DNA from 2 places in the Cohnella sp. GCM10020058 genome. Region 1 is predicted to be linked to the other one. Evidence: predicted binding sites of a transcription regulator. Region 1 holds the regulator's gene; the other holds the start of a gene.
What was found. Region 1 encodes CtsR, which represses protease genes until heat stress. Its sites were predicted from a motif close to ATGGTCAATAAAGGTCAAACA; they were not measured.
Positions count from the first base shown of each region.

Region 2: a site for CtsR is predicted at 2,719-2,739, ahead of clpP (ATP-dependent Clp endopeptidase proteolytic subunit ClpP). Genes of this name have one in related genera too.

Region 1 is NZ_JBHUJV010000011.1:15,816-21,751, forward strand. Features, by position in the region: gene ACFSR7_RS21000 (MFS transporter) at 1-839, shown strand, start outside; gene ACFSR7_RS21005 (GNAT family N-acetyltransferase) at 877-2,043, shown strand; gene ACFSR7_RS21010 (CtsR family transcriptional regulator) at 2,545-3,003, shown strand; gene mcsA (protein-arginine kinase activator protein McsA) at 3,057-3,578, shown strand; gene ACFSR7_RS21020 (protein arginine kinase) at 3,591-4,655, shown strand; gene ACFSR7_RS21025 (ATP-dependent Clp protease ATP-binding subunit) at 4,695-5,936, shown strand, end outside.
Region 2 is NZ_JBHUJV010000024.1:32,943-38,878, reverse strand. Features, by position in the region: gene ACFSR7_RS33960 (phosphoglycerate kinase) at 1-6, opposite strand, end outside; gene gap (type I glyceraldehyde-3-phosphate dehydrogenase) at 107-1,114, opposite strand; gene ACFSR7_RS33950 (sugar-binding transcriptional regulator) at 1,235-2,263, opposite strand; tRNA gene ACFSR7_RS33945 (tRNA-Arg) at 2,562-2,636, shown strand; gene clpP (ATP-dependent Clp endopeptidase proteolytic subunit ClpP) at 2,849-3,430, shown strand; gene ACFSR7_RS33935 (hypothetical protein) at 3,718-3,975, opposite strand; gene sda (sporulation histidine kinase inhibitor Sda) at 4,404-4,670, shown strand; gene ACFSR7_RS33925 (MerR family transcriptional regulator) at 4,676-5,491, opposite strand; gene ACFSR7_RS33920 (SIMPL domain-containing protein) at 5,675-5,936, opposite strand, start outside.

The DNA.
Region 1 (5,936 bases):
TCGTGCCCGTGCTGGCGATCGTGCTGCCGAGCGAACGCAAGGGCGCCGGCTCGCTCGACTTGCCGGGCGCGCTGCTGGCCGCCGTCAGCACGACCGGCCTGCTGTTATTTTTGACGAACCACCAATGGTACATGCTCGCCGGCGGAGCCTTGGCACTCATCTTGTTCGCCGTCCGCATCCGGACGGCCCGCAATCCTTTCGTGCTGCCGGCGCTGTTCGCGAACCGCAAGTACCTGCTGCTCAGCGCAGTCGGCGTCGCGGCGTATCTGTCCAGCTTCGCCACGCTGTTTCTGCTGCCTCAGATTCTCGTTCATCTCCACGGTCTCAGCGCGATCGAGTCGGGTCTCGTGATTTTCCCGGGTTCCCTGCTCGCGCTCCTGATGTCCCGCAAGGTCGGCGGCATCATCGACCGCAGCGGCAACGCGTCGATTATCCGTTACGTTCCGGTGCTTATCCTGCTCTCCGTCGCCTTGTTTGCGCTGCTGTCCGGGACGTCGTACGTGTCGATCCTGTTGATCTACATGCTGCTCAGCCTCGGCTTCACCTTCATGACCAGCAGCATCTCCAACGAAATGTCGCGGCTGCTGCCCGCCTCGCAGATCGGTTCGGGCATGGGGCTGTTTCAGCTCCTCCAGTTCGTGAGCGGCGCCTTCGGCGTAGCGTTGTCCGCGAGCGCGATCGACTGGCAGAAAAACCTGCCGCTGCATGATGCCTATAGCAACATCTACTGGGGCCTTGTCGTCGTCGTGCTGCTGTCCATCGGCTGCGCCTACCTTTACCTCCGCGGCAGAGGCGCGAAGCCCGTGCTTGCTCCGGCCGTGCAAGCGGAACGCCCTTAAGCTATAGTTGTAGCATAAGGGAGGTTGGGCAAATCGCATGTACATTCGCCATTTGACGCTCGAGGATTTTGACGAGCGGATCGCGCTATCCGAATTCGCGTTTCAGTTCAAGATTTCGGAGGAGCGGCGGGAGACGGAGCGGCGGCACTTACGGCCCGAGGAGCACATCGGTGCATTCGACGATAGCGGAAAGCTGCTGTCGGCGCTGATCCTGCTCCCGCTGCGCGTCTGGGTAAACGGCGCCAGCCTGAAAATGGGAGGCGTCGCCGGCGTGGCGACGTGGCCGGAAGCCCGGCGGCACGGCTGCGTGTCGCGGCTATTGCAAACGGCACTGGAGCAGATGCGCGAGCAGGGGCAGACGGTCAGTATGCTGCATCCGTTCGCGTTTCCTTTTTATCGCAAGTACGGCTGGGAGATGACGGTCGAACGCAAGAAGTATGAGCTGGAGCCGCGGCACTTCCCGGCAAAGAGCGATGCGCCGGGCACTGTCGAACGGATCGGGACGGATATGGCCGAGGTGCCGGAGCTGTATGCCAAGGCGGCCGCGCGGTATACCGGCACGCTGGACCGTTCGGAGGACTGGTGGACGCGGCGGCGCTGGAATACGCCGGGGTTGCTGGCTATGTATCGCAATGCGCGAGGCGAGCCGGAAGGCTATCTGCATTATCAAGTGGAAAACCGGGTGTTGACGGTGCTGGAGTGGGTCGCGACGACCAAGGAAGCGCGCGGCGGATTGTGGGATTTCGTGCGCAACCACGATTCCATGATCGACCGGCTCCTGTTGACGGTGCCTTCGGACGACCCGCTGCCGTTTCTGGTCGCCGATCCCCGCTTCAAACAGGAGACGCATCCGTACTTCATGTCGCGTATCGTAGACGCTGAAGCGTTCGTATCCCAATACCGGTTCGCGTCCGGCGCGGAAGACTCGCTGCTGCTTCGCCTCCGGGATGCGCATGCCGCGTGGAACGACGGCACGTTCCGACTGTCGATCGGGGCGGACGGCCAAGCGGAGCTGGCTCGCGCGGAAGACGGTTCCGCGGCTGCAGTCACGCTGGATATTCAGACGCTGACCGCGCTGCTATTGGGCGGGCGCCGTCCGGGATTGTTGGCCGAGGCCGGAAGACTGGGCGGCGATTCGGCTGTCGTCGACCTGCTCGAACGCCGCGTGCCGAGATACGATACGTTTTTAATGGACTTTTTTTAAGCGACGGGGAAAGGCGCATTGCCAATCCGCCCAACTTGGCGGCATTGCTTTGCGCCTTTTGCAACCATTGCAGCCCGGCAGCAGCTGCTCAAGTGTAAATCGGCCGGCACTACGACTTTGGACCTTTGGCGGCCTCATATTTGTCGAGCGCCTCCTGGACGATCCCTGCCGGGGAGCTTCGAATTGATCCGCAGCAGAAGAACGATTGCTATCACGAGCAGAATCGTATTTACAATGGACATGTACGGTCACCGCTTTCCAACGAGATTTATAATGTAAATGATAACCAGTTTTCCGGGCGAGGAAAAGCACAAGCGTACGATCGTTAAACGGACTCGAATCGGTGCATACTGAGGAGGAGAGCGACTTGGTCCCGGCTGCCGGCCGGAACAACCGGCGGGGTTGCATTTTATCATAAAGTGCGTATAATATGGTTATAGTCAAAGAAAGTCAAAGTCAGAAGTCGAAGCCGTTCTCCGGAAAGGGGGTTAGGCTCTTGTTATGCGCAACATATCCGATCTGATCGAGCACTATCTGAAGCAGATTTTGCAGAGCAGCGCAGGCTCGATCGAGATTCAGAGGGGAGATCTCGCGGAGAAGTTCTCATGCGTGCCCTCCCAGATCAACTACGTCATCAGCACGCGGTTTACGATCGAAAAGGGGTATAGTGTAGAGAGTAAACGAGGAGGCGGAGGCTACATCCGCATTCAGCGCGTGGACCTCCCCTCGCTGGAAGCCGTGCAGCGTCTGCTGCACCAGAGCGCAGGCAGCCGGATCGACGAGAACAAGGCCAACGGTTTGATCTATCAGCTCGAAGAGGCCGGCATCGTTACCGCCCGGGAGGCGCACCTGATGCGCACCGCGCTGTCGACGGAGGCGCTGCCGCTCAAGCAGCCGCTGCAGGACGAGCTGAGGTCCAACCTGATGCGGGTCATGCTGCTGGCGCTTCTTGCGCGTTAGATTTTGCCAATGTCAATGTACCTAACCTATATAGCCGTGGGGAGGAGATCAAGTTGCTATGCCAGGAGTGCGGCCAGCGGCCGGCTACGCTTCATTTTTCAAAGTACGTCAACGGAGAAAAGACGGAGCTGCACATATGCGAGGCATGCGCGAGGGAGAAGGGCGAGCTCATTCCCGGCACGTCGTCGGGCTTTTCCATCCACAATCTGCTCTCCGGCCTCATGGACTTCGACCCATCCGGATTGTCCGGCGCCAAAGCGCAAGTCCAACAGCAGCAGCGCTGCGAGGGCTGCGGGATGACGTACGGTCAGTTCAGCAAGCTTGGCCGGTTCGGCTGCGCCCATTGCTACAAGCAGTTCGCGGAACGGCTCGACCCCTTGCTCAAGCGGGTGCACGGGAATACGGTCCATGTCGGCAAAGTACCGAAGCGGGCCGGCGGACTGGTCAGGCTGCGCCGCGAGATCGACGGCCTGAAGCGGGAGATGCAGAGCCGGATCGAGGGCGAGGATTTCGAATCCGCGGCCGACCTGCGCGACCGCATCCGCGAGCTCGAGCGCGAAGTCCAGAACGGTTAGGGGGCAAGGCACATGGGTAATCGGAAATATACCGCGGAGGCGCTGAGCCCCTGGATGAAGGAAGATGCGCCGGATCGCGACGTCGTGCTGAGCAGCCGGGTCCGCATCGCCCGGAATTTGCGGCATCTGCCGTTTCCGATGATGGCCAGCGCCGTCCAGGCGGCGGAGGCGATGGACCGGCTGCTCTCGGTGAACGAAAGCGGCAGGCTTAACGGACTCGGGGAAGTCAGCAGCGTGCGCTTGTCCGAGCTGAGCGAGCTGGAGAAGCAGGTGCTGGTGGAAAAGCATCTGATCAGTCCGGCGCTGGCGAATCAGGCGCAGCATGCCGCGCTGATGCTCGGCCCCGGCGAAGATGTCAGCCTGATGGTGAACGAAGAGGACCATTTGCGCATTCAATGTCTGCATGCGGGATTTCAATTGAAGGAGACCTGGGATACCGCGAGCAAGATCGACGACATCTTCGAGGAAGCCGTCGACTACGCCTTCGACGAGAAATACGGGTTCCTGACCAGTTGTCCGACCAACGTCGGCACGGGCATTCGCGCATCGGTCATGATGCATCTGCCTGCGCTCGTTATGACGGGGCAAATCAACCGGATCCTGTCGGCGGTCACGCAGGTCGGCCTGGCGGTCAGGGGCATGTACGGCGAAGGCAGCGAGGCTACGGGCAACCTGTTCCAGGTATCCAACCAGATCACGCTTGGCCAATCCGAGACCGAGATCATCGACCATCTGCATGCCGTCGCCCGCCAGATCATCGAGCACGAGAAGGCGGCGCGGGCCAAGCTGATGGGCGAATCGAGACTCAAGGTCGAGGATCGCATCAAAAGATCGTTCGGCATTCTGAGCTACGCGGCCGTCATCGATGCGAAGGAAGCTTCTCAGCGTCTGTCGGATCTGCGGCTGGGCATCCATCTGGGCCTGCTGCCCGAGGTGGAAGAGGGGACGCTTAACGAGCTGCTCGTCTCGATCCAGCCGGGATTTTTGCAGCAGGCGTACGGCGACGCGCTTAGTCCGGAGCAGCGGGACATGACCCGCGCCCAATTGATCTCGTCCAGACTGGCAACTCATGCCTAAATCATCTATTCTTATATTATACGGAGGAGGTGCTGTCTCATGATGTTCGGACGATTCACCGAACGCGCACAAAAGGTTCTTGCATTGGCACAGGAAGAAGCGGTGCGCTTGGGACACAACAATATCGGCACGGAGCACATTCTGCTCGGTCTTATCCGCGAAGGCGAGTCCATCGCCGCCAAGGCGCTGATCGCGCTGGGCCTCGGACTCGAGAAGATCCAGGACGAAGTCGAATCCCTCATCGGACGCGGCCAGGAGCAGCCGACCAACATCGCCTACACCCCGCGTGCGAAAAAGGTCATCGAGCTGTCGATGGACGAAGCGCGCAAGCTCGGCCATACGTATGTCGGCACGGAGCATATCCTGCTCGGTCTGATCCGCGAAGGCGAGGGCGTGGCGGCACGCGTGCTCAACAACCTCGGCATCAGTCTGAACAAGGCGCGCCAGCAGGTATTGCAGCTCCTCGGCAGCAGCGAGAGCGTATCTCAGAATCACGGGCCTTCTAACAATGTAAGCACGCCTACCCTCGACGGCCTTGCCCGCGACCTGACGGCGAGCGCACGCGACAACAATATCGACCCGGTCATCGGGCGCGCCAAGGAGATCGAACGCGTGATCCAGGTGCTCTCCCGCCGGACCAAGAACAACCCGGTTCTCATCGGCGAGCCCGGCGTCGGCAAGACGGCGATCGCCGAGGGCCTGGCGCAGCGTATCGTGAACAACGAGATTCCCGAGACGCTTCGCGACAAGCGCGTCATGACGCTCGACATGGGCTCCGTCGTCGCCGGCACCAAGTACCGCGGCGAATTCGAAGACCGCCTGAAGAAGATCATGGACGAGATTCGCCAAGCCGGCAATGTCATCCTGTTCATCGACGAGCTGCACACGCTGATCGGCGCCGGCGGCGCGGAAGGCGCGATCGACGCGTCCAACATCCTGAAGCCGGCCCTCGCGAGAGGCGAGCTCCAGTGCATCGGCGCGACGACGCTCGACGAGTACCGCAAGTATATCGAGAAGGATGCCGCGCTCGAGCGCCGCTTCCAGCCGATTACCGTCGACCAGCCGTCACCAGAAGAAGCGATCCAGATCCTGAACGGCCTGCGCGACCGCTACGAGGCGCATCACCGGGTCAAGATCACGGACGACGCGATCGAAGCCGCAGTTAAGCTGTCCGACCGCTATATCACGGACCGCTTCCTGCCGGATAAGGCGATCGACCTGATCGACGAAGCCAGCTCCAAGGTGAGACTGCGCTCGTATACGGTACCGCCGAATCTCAAG
Region 2 (5,936 bases), on a different contig from region 1:
GTTCATAAGGCAGACTCTCCCTCCGATTTTCAATAAAGCCCGTACGGACGGAAAGAGGAGCGCCAGGTCTCCTCTTTGCCGTTTTCATGCATCTATGAAGTAACTCTTACAGACCCTTGGAAGCGACGAACGCAGCCAGGTCCACGACGCGGTTGGAGTAGCCCCACTCGTTGTCGTACCAGGAAACGACCTTCACCATGTTGCCTTCGACGACCATCGTGGACAGCGCGTCGATCGTGGAAGAAGCCGGGTCGCCGTTGTAGTCGCTCGATACGAGCGGCTCGTCGGAGTAGTTCAGAATGCCCTTCAGCGGGCCTTCTGCAGCAGCCTTCAGCGCAGCGTTGACTTCGTCAACCGTAACGTTGCCCTTAACTTCGGCTACGAGGTCGGTAACGGAAACGTTAGGCGTAGGTACGCGGAACGACATGCCGTTCAGCTTGCCCTTCAGCTCAGGCAGTACCAGCGATACAGCCTTTGCAGCGCCCGTCGTGGACGGGATGATGTTCTCGGCAGCGGCGCGTGCGCGGCGCAGATCCTTGTGCGGCAGGTCGAGTACGCTTTGGTCGTTCGTATAGGAGTGAATCGTCGTCATCATGCCCTTGACGATGCCGAATTGGTCGTTGATAACCTTGGCGAAAGGCGCCAGGCAGTTCGTGGTGCAAGAAGCGTTGGAGAGGATCGTGTGCGCGGACGGATCGTACTTGTCTTCGTTAACGCCCATAACGATCGTGATGTCTTCGTTCGTAGCAGGAGCGGAGATGATAACCTTCTTCGCGCCGCCCTTAAGGTGAAGCTCGGCCTTTTCCTTCGCCGTGAAGATACCCGTGGATTCAACGACGATCTCGGCGCCTACGGAAGCCCAAGGCAGGTTGCCCGGATCGCGCTCTGCGAATACCTTGATGGTCTTGCCGTTTACGATCAGCGCGCCTTCGCCCGCTTCGACCGTCGCGTTCAGCTTGCCGTGCGTCGTGTCGTATTTGAGCAGGTGCTTCAGCGTGTTAACGTCCGTCAGGTCGTTGATGGCGACCACTTCTACCTCAGGGTTGTTGAGCGAAGCGCGGAATACGTTGCGACCGATGCGACCGAAGCCGTTGATACCGATTTTGACCGTCATTGATAGTTCCTCCTTGGGTTGTGAAAATAAGATTTGATCTATGTCAGGCGCACGGAGCGCCGAGACCACGTTGCTTCCGGACCGGCAGGAGCGCCAGTCCTTGGGGTGCCGGCGTCAGCGTCAGACGCCGGCATGCTTGAGCGCTTCTTCGGCGGCCGCCTCGTCGGTGACGAGCATGTCGTCGTGCCCGAAGCGCATGACTGCGGCGATCGCCTCGCCCTTGCTGCGTCCGCCGGCGATGCCGATGACCGATTCGGCCGCCTCGATATCCTCGAGGCGGAGCCCGGCGGTCGCCATGCGATGCACGACGGCGCCCTCCCGGTCGAAATAGTAGCCGAACGCCTCCGCTAGCGCGCCGTCTCGCAGAATCTCCTGAACAGTACCGGCGTCGAGCTTGCGCCGGCGAGCCATGGCGCTAGCGTCCCCGATGCCGTGAACCACGATACGCGCGCTGCGGATCATGTCCACCACTTCCCGCACGTTGGGCTCCTGCATGATCGTCTGGTAGGCGTCCTCGCTCAGATGATCCGGCACGTGCAGCATCCGGTACCGGGCGCCCGTCCGCTTGGCGAGCTCCGAGGCGATCGTGTTGGCCTGGTAGTCCACGCTCTCGCCGAGACCGCCGCGCGCCGGTACGAACCAGTTGTCGCGCAGCGGCGAGGGCACCGAGAACTGCGAGGCCATGCGCGCCATCGTCGTGCCGCCCATGACGGCGACGACGTCGCCGGGACCGATGACGCGGCGCAGCACCTTGCTGCCCGCGCGGCCCAGCTCGCGCTTGGCCTCCTCGGAAACGTCGGAGTCGCCGGGAACGACGACCGCCTGCTTCAGGCCGAACCGCTTGCGAAGCGCCGCCTCCAGATCGGACAGCCCGAACAGCTCACGGACCATCGGCTCCATCTCGTCCAGCAGGCGGCGTCCGCGCTCGGTCAGGCTGACGCCCGTCGTCCCCGCCTCGATGAGGCCCTGCGAACGGAGCAGGTCGAGTTCCGCCCGCAGCGTCCGCTCCGTCAGCTCCAGGCTGGCCGCCAGCGTCCGCCTGCCGCCCGTGCCCGTAACCCCGATGCGGCGCAAAATGTCGTAGCGCTTCTGCAGCACCTGCATGATGTCGGGCACGAGCTTTTGTTGCATCTCGAGAATGCTCCGCATCCTTTACCGTCACTCCCTTGAATGCCGTATAAATATGGCCGGAATGCGACGGGGAATCACGGAGTGGGACTAATTAAGTCCCACTGTGACATTTTAAGTCCCACTTCCTGTTTTCATTTTATCGGATTCTCCGGCGCGATGCAAGCCCAAGATACGACCGCGGACGAAGCATGCGAGCCCCGCGAAGCCGCATAGACATGGGAAGACCTCGTACCCTTTTTAACCCGATCAAATCCTTTTCAAAGCCCTTGCTTTTCCACATCCTATCGCCTATAATGAGTCTTGCTGTTATCGACATGCGCCCGTGGTCCAACGGATATGACGCAGGCCTCCGGAGCCTGAGATTGGGGTTCGATTCCCTACGGGCGCGCCATATTCGCTCTAATAGGCAGTTTTGCCGAAACTTATGATACAGCAGACGCGCCCGTGCCATACGGGCGCTTTTTTTTGACCTATGTTTGACTTTCTTTGACATTGGGTTCATGATCCATTAGAATGGATTCACGGTCGATCCGCGCCCTTCCGGGAGATGTCGGAGCAAGGACCGCCACACCACTATTCACAACCCCGAGGAGGGATCACGCAATGAGCTTTGTCCCTATGGTCGTCGAACAGACTAATCGAGGAGAGCGGGCATACGACATCTATTCCCGTCTGCTCAAGGACCGCATCATCTTCCTGGGCACCCAGGTCAACGATGTGGTCGCCAACTCCATCATCGCGCAGATGCTGTTCCTCGCGGCCGAAGATCCGGAGAAAGACATCCACTTATACATCAACAGCCCAGGCGGCTCCATTACGGCCGGCATGGCGATCTTCGATACGATGCAGTACATCAAGCCGGACGTCTCCACGATCTGCGTGGGCATGGCCGCCTCCATGGGCGCGTTCCTGCTTGCGGCAGGCGCCAAGGGCAAGCGCTTCGCGCTGCCGAACGCCGAAGTGATGATCCACCAGCCGCTCGGCGGCGCCGAAGGCCAGGCGAGCGACATCGAGATCCGCGCCCGCCGCATCCTCAAGCTTCGCGACAAGCTGAATCGCATCCTCTCCGAGCGTACGGGCCAGCCGCTTGAGCGCATTGAGAAGGATACCGACCGCGACAACTTCATGGAAGCCGAGACGGCCAGAGAGTACGGCCTCGTCGACAAGGTTATCGAGAAGGTATAAGGGGAACCCGCTCATCGGCAAAAAGCCCGCATGAACCGCTGCATCCCGGCGCTTCATGCGGGCTTTTGCTTTGGCCGGGCGATCATCCTCTTGCGTGGTTCGACCATCTTCGCCCGCGTCTTCCTTTCGCCTTATGCCTGCAAATTTACAAATTTACATCCTTTCCGGCCCATATCGGGCCTGTTAAACAGGATGGATGCTAAAAACGCATTTATTTTCCTGCCCCAGCTCCAAATCCGGACATCATTTTGAATGTACCTGCATATTTGCATGTATTTTATCTAGAGTCATTGGTCTGCATAAAATACATGCAAATATGCAGTTCTTTTCGATCCGAAAAACATTAACAGCTCCGACACGCTTGCATCAGCGCGTTCCGGCTCCATCACCTTTCCTGCAACCTTACTTTTACATAATCCCCGTTCAGTTCCGCCAATCCCCGCGACCCGCGCCTTCATCCCATTTACAACCGCTTTATTCCAGCCCGCATCGTCGATCTCGCCACGGATATACTGCAGTCGCGCATCGTTCTTGATCTTGACCACAGCTCGTCGCTCTTCTCGGTGCGGGTTCGCGATTGAATTGAAAAAGTCGGATTGGATACGGCCAAGAATCCATTATCCGCGAATATCCGCTTGGCCTTGCCGCTCAAGACAGAAGCCGCACCATAGGCGGCAGCCCGCCATCAGTCCGCAGAGCCGGTCCAGCCCCGTTCCGTCGCGGCGACCAAGCCTACTTCAGGTGGAAGATTGGACGATATGGGTAAGCAAGGAAAGGAGCACTTCCGTGCGGAAGAACTGATCATTTAACACAAGTCGTCATTTTCGTCAAGGGAAATTTAACAACTCGAGTGCCCCCTCTGCGGACGCTCTTCTGCATGTTATTCTATAATCACAAGTCGTTCCATTTCCCCCCATATATTGCTATGGAATAGGAATTGGAATGGGACAGCAAGCCGGAAAGGAGTTTTACCATGAACCAATCTTATCATTCCTTGCACCTGGTGCCGCGTCACTCATCCGAGAACCCGATTACGCCGTCTCATACCTTTAACGATGAATCAAGCCATATGATTGCACGTACGCTTAAGGATAAAGCCTCCCTGCTCCGCCCGCTCAAGGACGAGCATCTGCTCGAGGTTTATCGCGAAGCGAAGAAAATGAATTTGTCCAACGAGTTTATCGAGCTGTTGGAGGATGCCATTGAGCTGCGCAACCTCGAGCATCGTCTCAAAGCCTGAGTCATTCATGCAAAAACCTCCTGCTCCAGCCGATAAACCGGCATCAGCAGGAGGTTTTTTTCATGACGCGTGACGGGCAGCCTGCGCATAGGCTTCAGCGGCGAGGCAGATATAGTAGGACAGGCCGGTTGCATCGACTCCAGCATGCCCCGGTGGAAGGCGTCGCTCAGGAAAAACCGGGACTGTCCCGCAAAATCGTCCGGGCTTAAAGGCTGCCCCTCCTCCGCGCGTACCGCCAGATGACGTTCGATTCGTGAGTGCACGTCTTCGTCGTCATGTGCGCGTCCCTCTCGAAGCGCCCTTGCCATACTCTCCATAAACTGCGCAGCCTCGGCCGCTTGGCGATTCAGCTGCACGGGGTCGATCGCATCTGCACCGGGCAGCTCAAAATCGTACGTATCCTTCAAATGCCGGTTCTGCTCCGACAACGCCGCTTCCCATTCCTCCGCCGTAACGAATCCGGAGAACAACTCCGCGGCAGGCAGAGCAGCGCCCTCCCGTTCCGAAACGATCGATGCCTCCAAGGTGACGGACAGACGTTCCATGCGCCGCTGCCTCTCGCGTATAAGCTCGCGCTGCGCTTCCAGAATGTGCAGGCGGTCCGGCGCCCCGTCCAGCAATCGCTTGATCTCCTCCAGCGGGAACTCCAGCTCCCTGTAGAACAGAATCTCCTGTAGACGCTCGATCTCTTCCTGGCCGTACAGCCGGTAACCGGCTTCGCTGACCTCCACGGGGACGAGCAAACCAAGCTTGTGATAATGATGAAGCGCCTTGATCGTCACCTTCGACAAGGCCGACATTTCTTTGACCGTATATCTCATGCGGACACCTCCTATGGGATATTCCGATCGTACTGCCTCCTCCAAGGGGAGAGTCAACACCGTTAGCCCCTTTTTTTCGGCAATCTCCGCCTCAGCCTTTAGCCGATATCCCAAAACCTCGCAACGTGCAAAAAACCGCCCTCCACCGGAGAGCGGCCCTTCCAGCGCCGCGCGCGACGCTTATTATTTCAACTGGTACTGCACTGTCACGGATGCCGAGATCTCGATCTGCCCGCTTTGCACAGAGGAGGAAGCGCCGGCGTCAGAAGCCGCTGCCGATTTCACGATGCCGAAACTCTCCGTAATGATCGGCACGTTCGCCGCATTCCCCTGTACGATGTTAATGACCGGCCCCAGCGTGCGGCTGGCGGACGTCGCAAGTACCGAAGCCTTAGCGCCGGCATTGGTCATTGCCTTTTTCAGCGCATCGAGCTCGTACTGATCC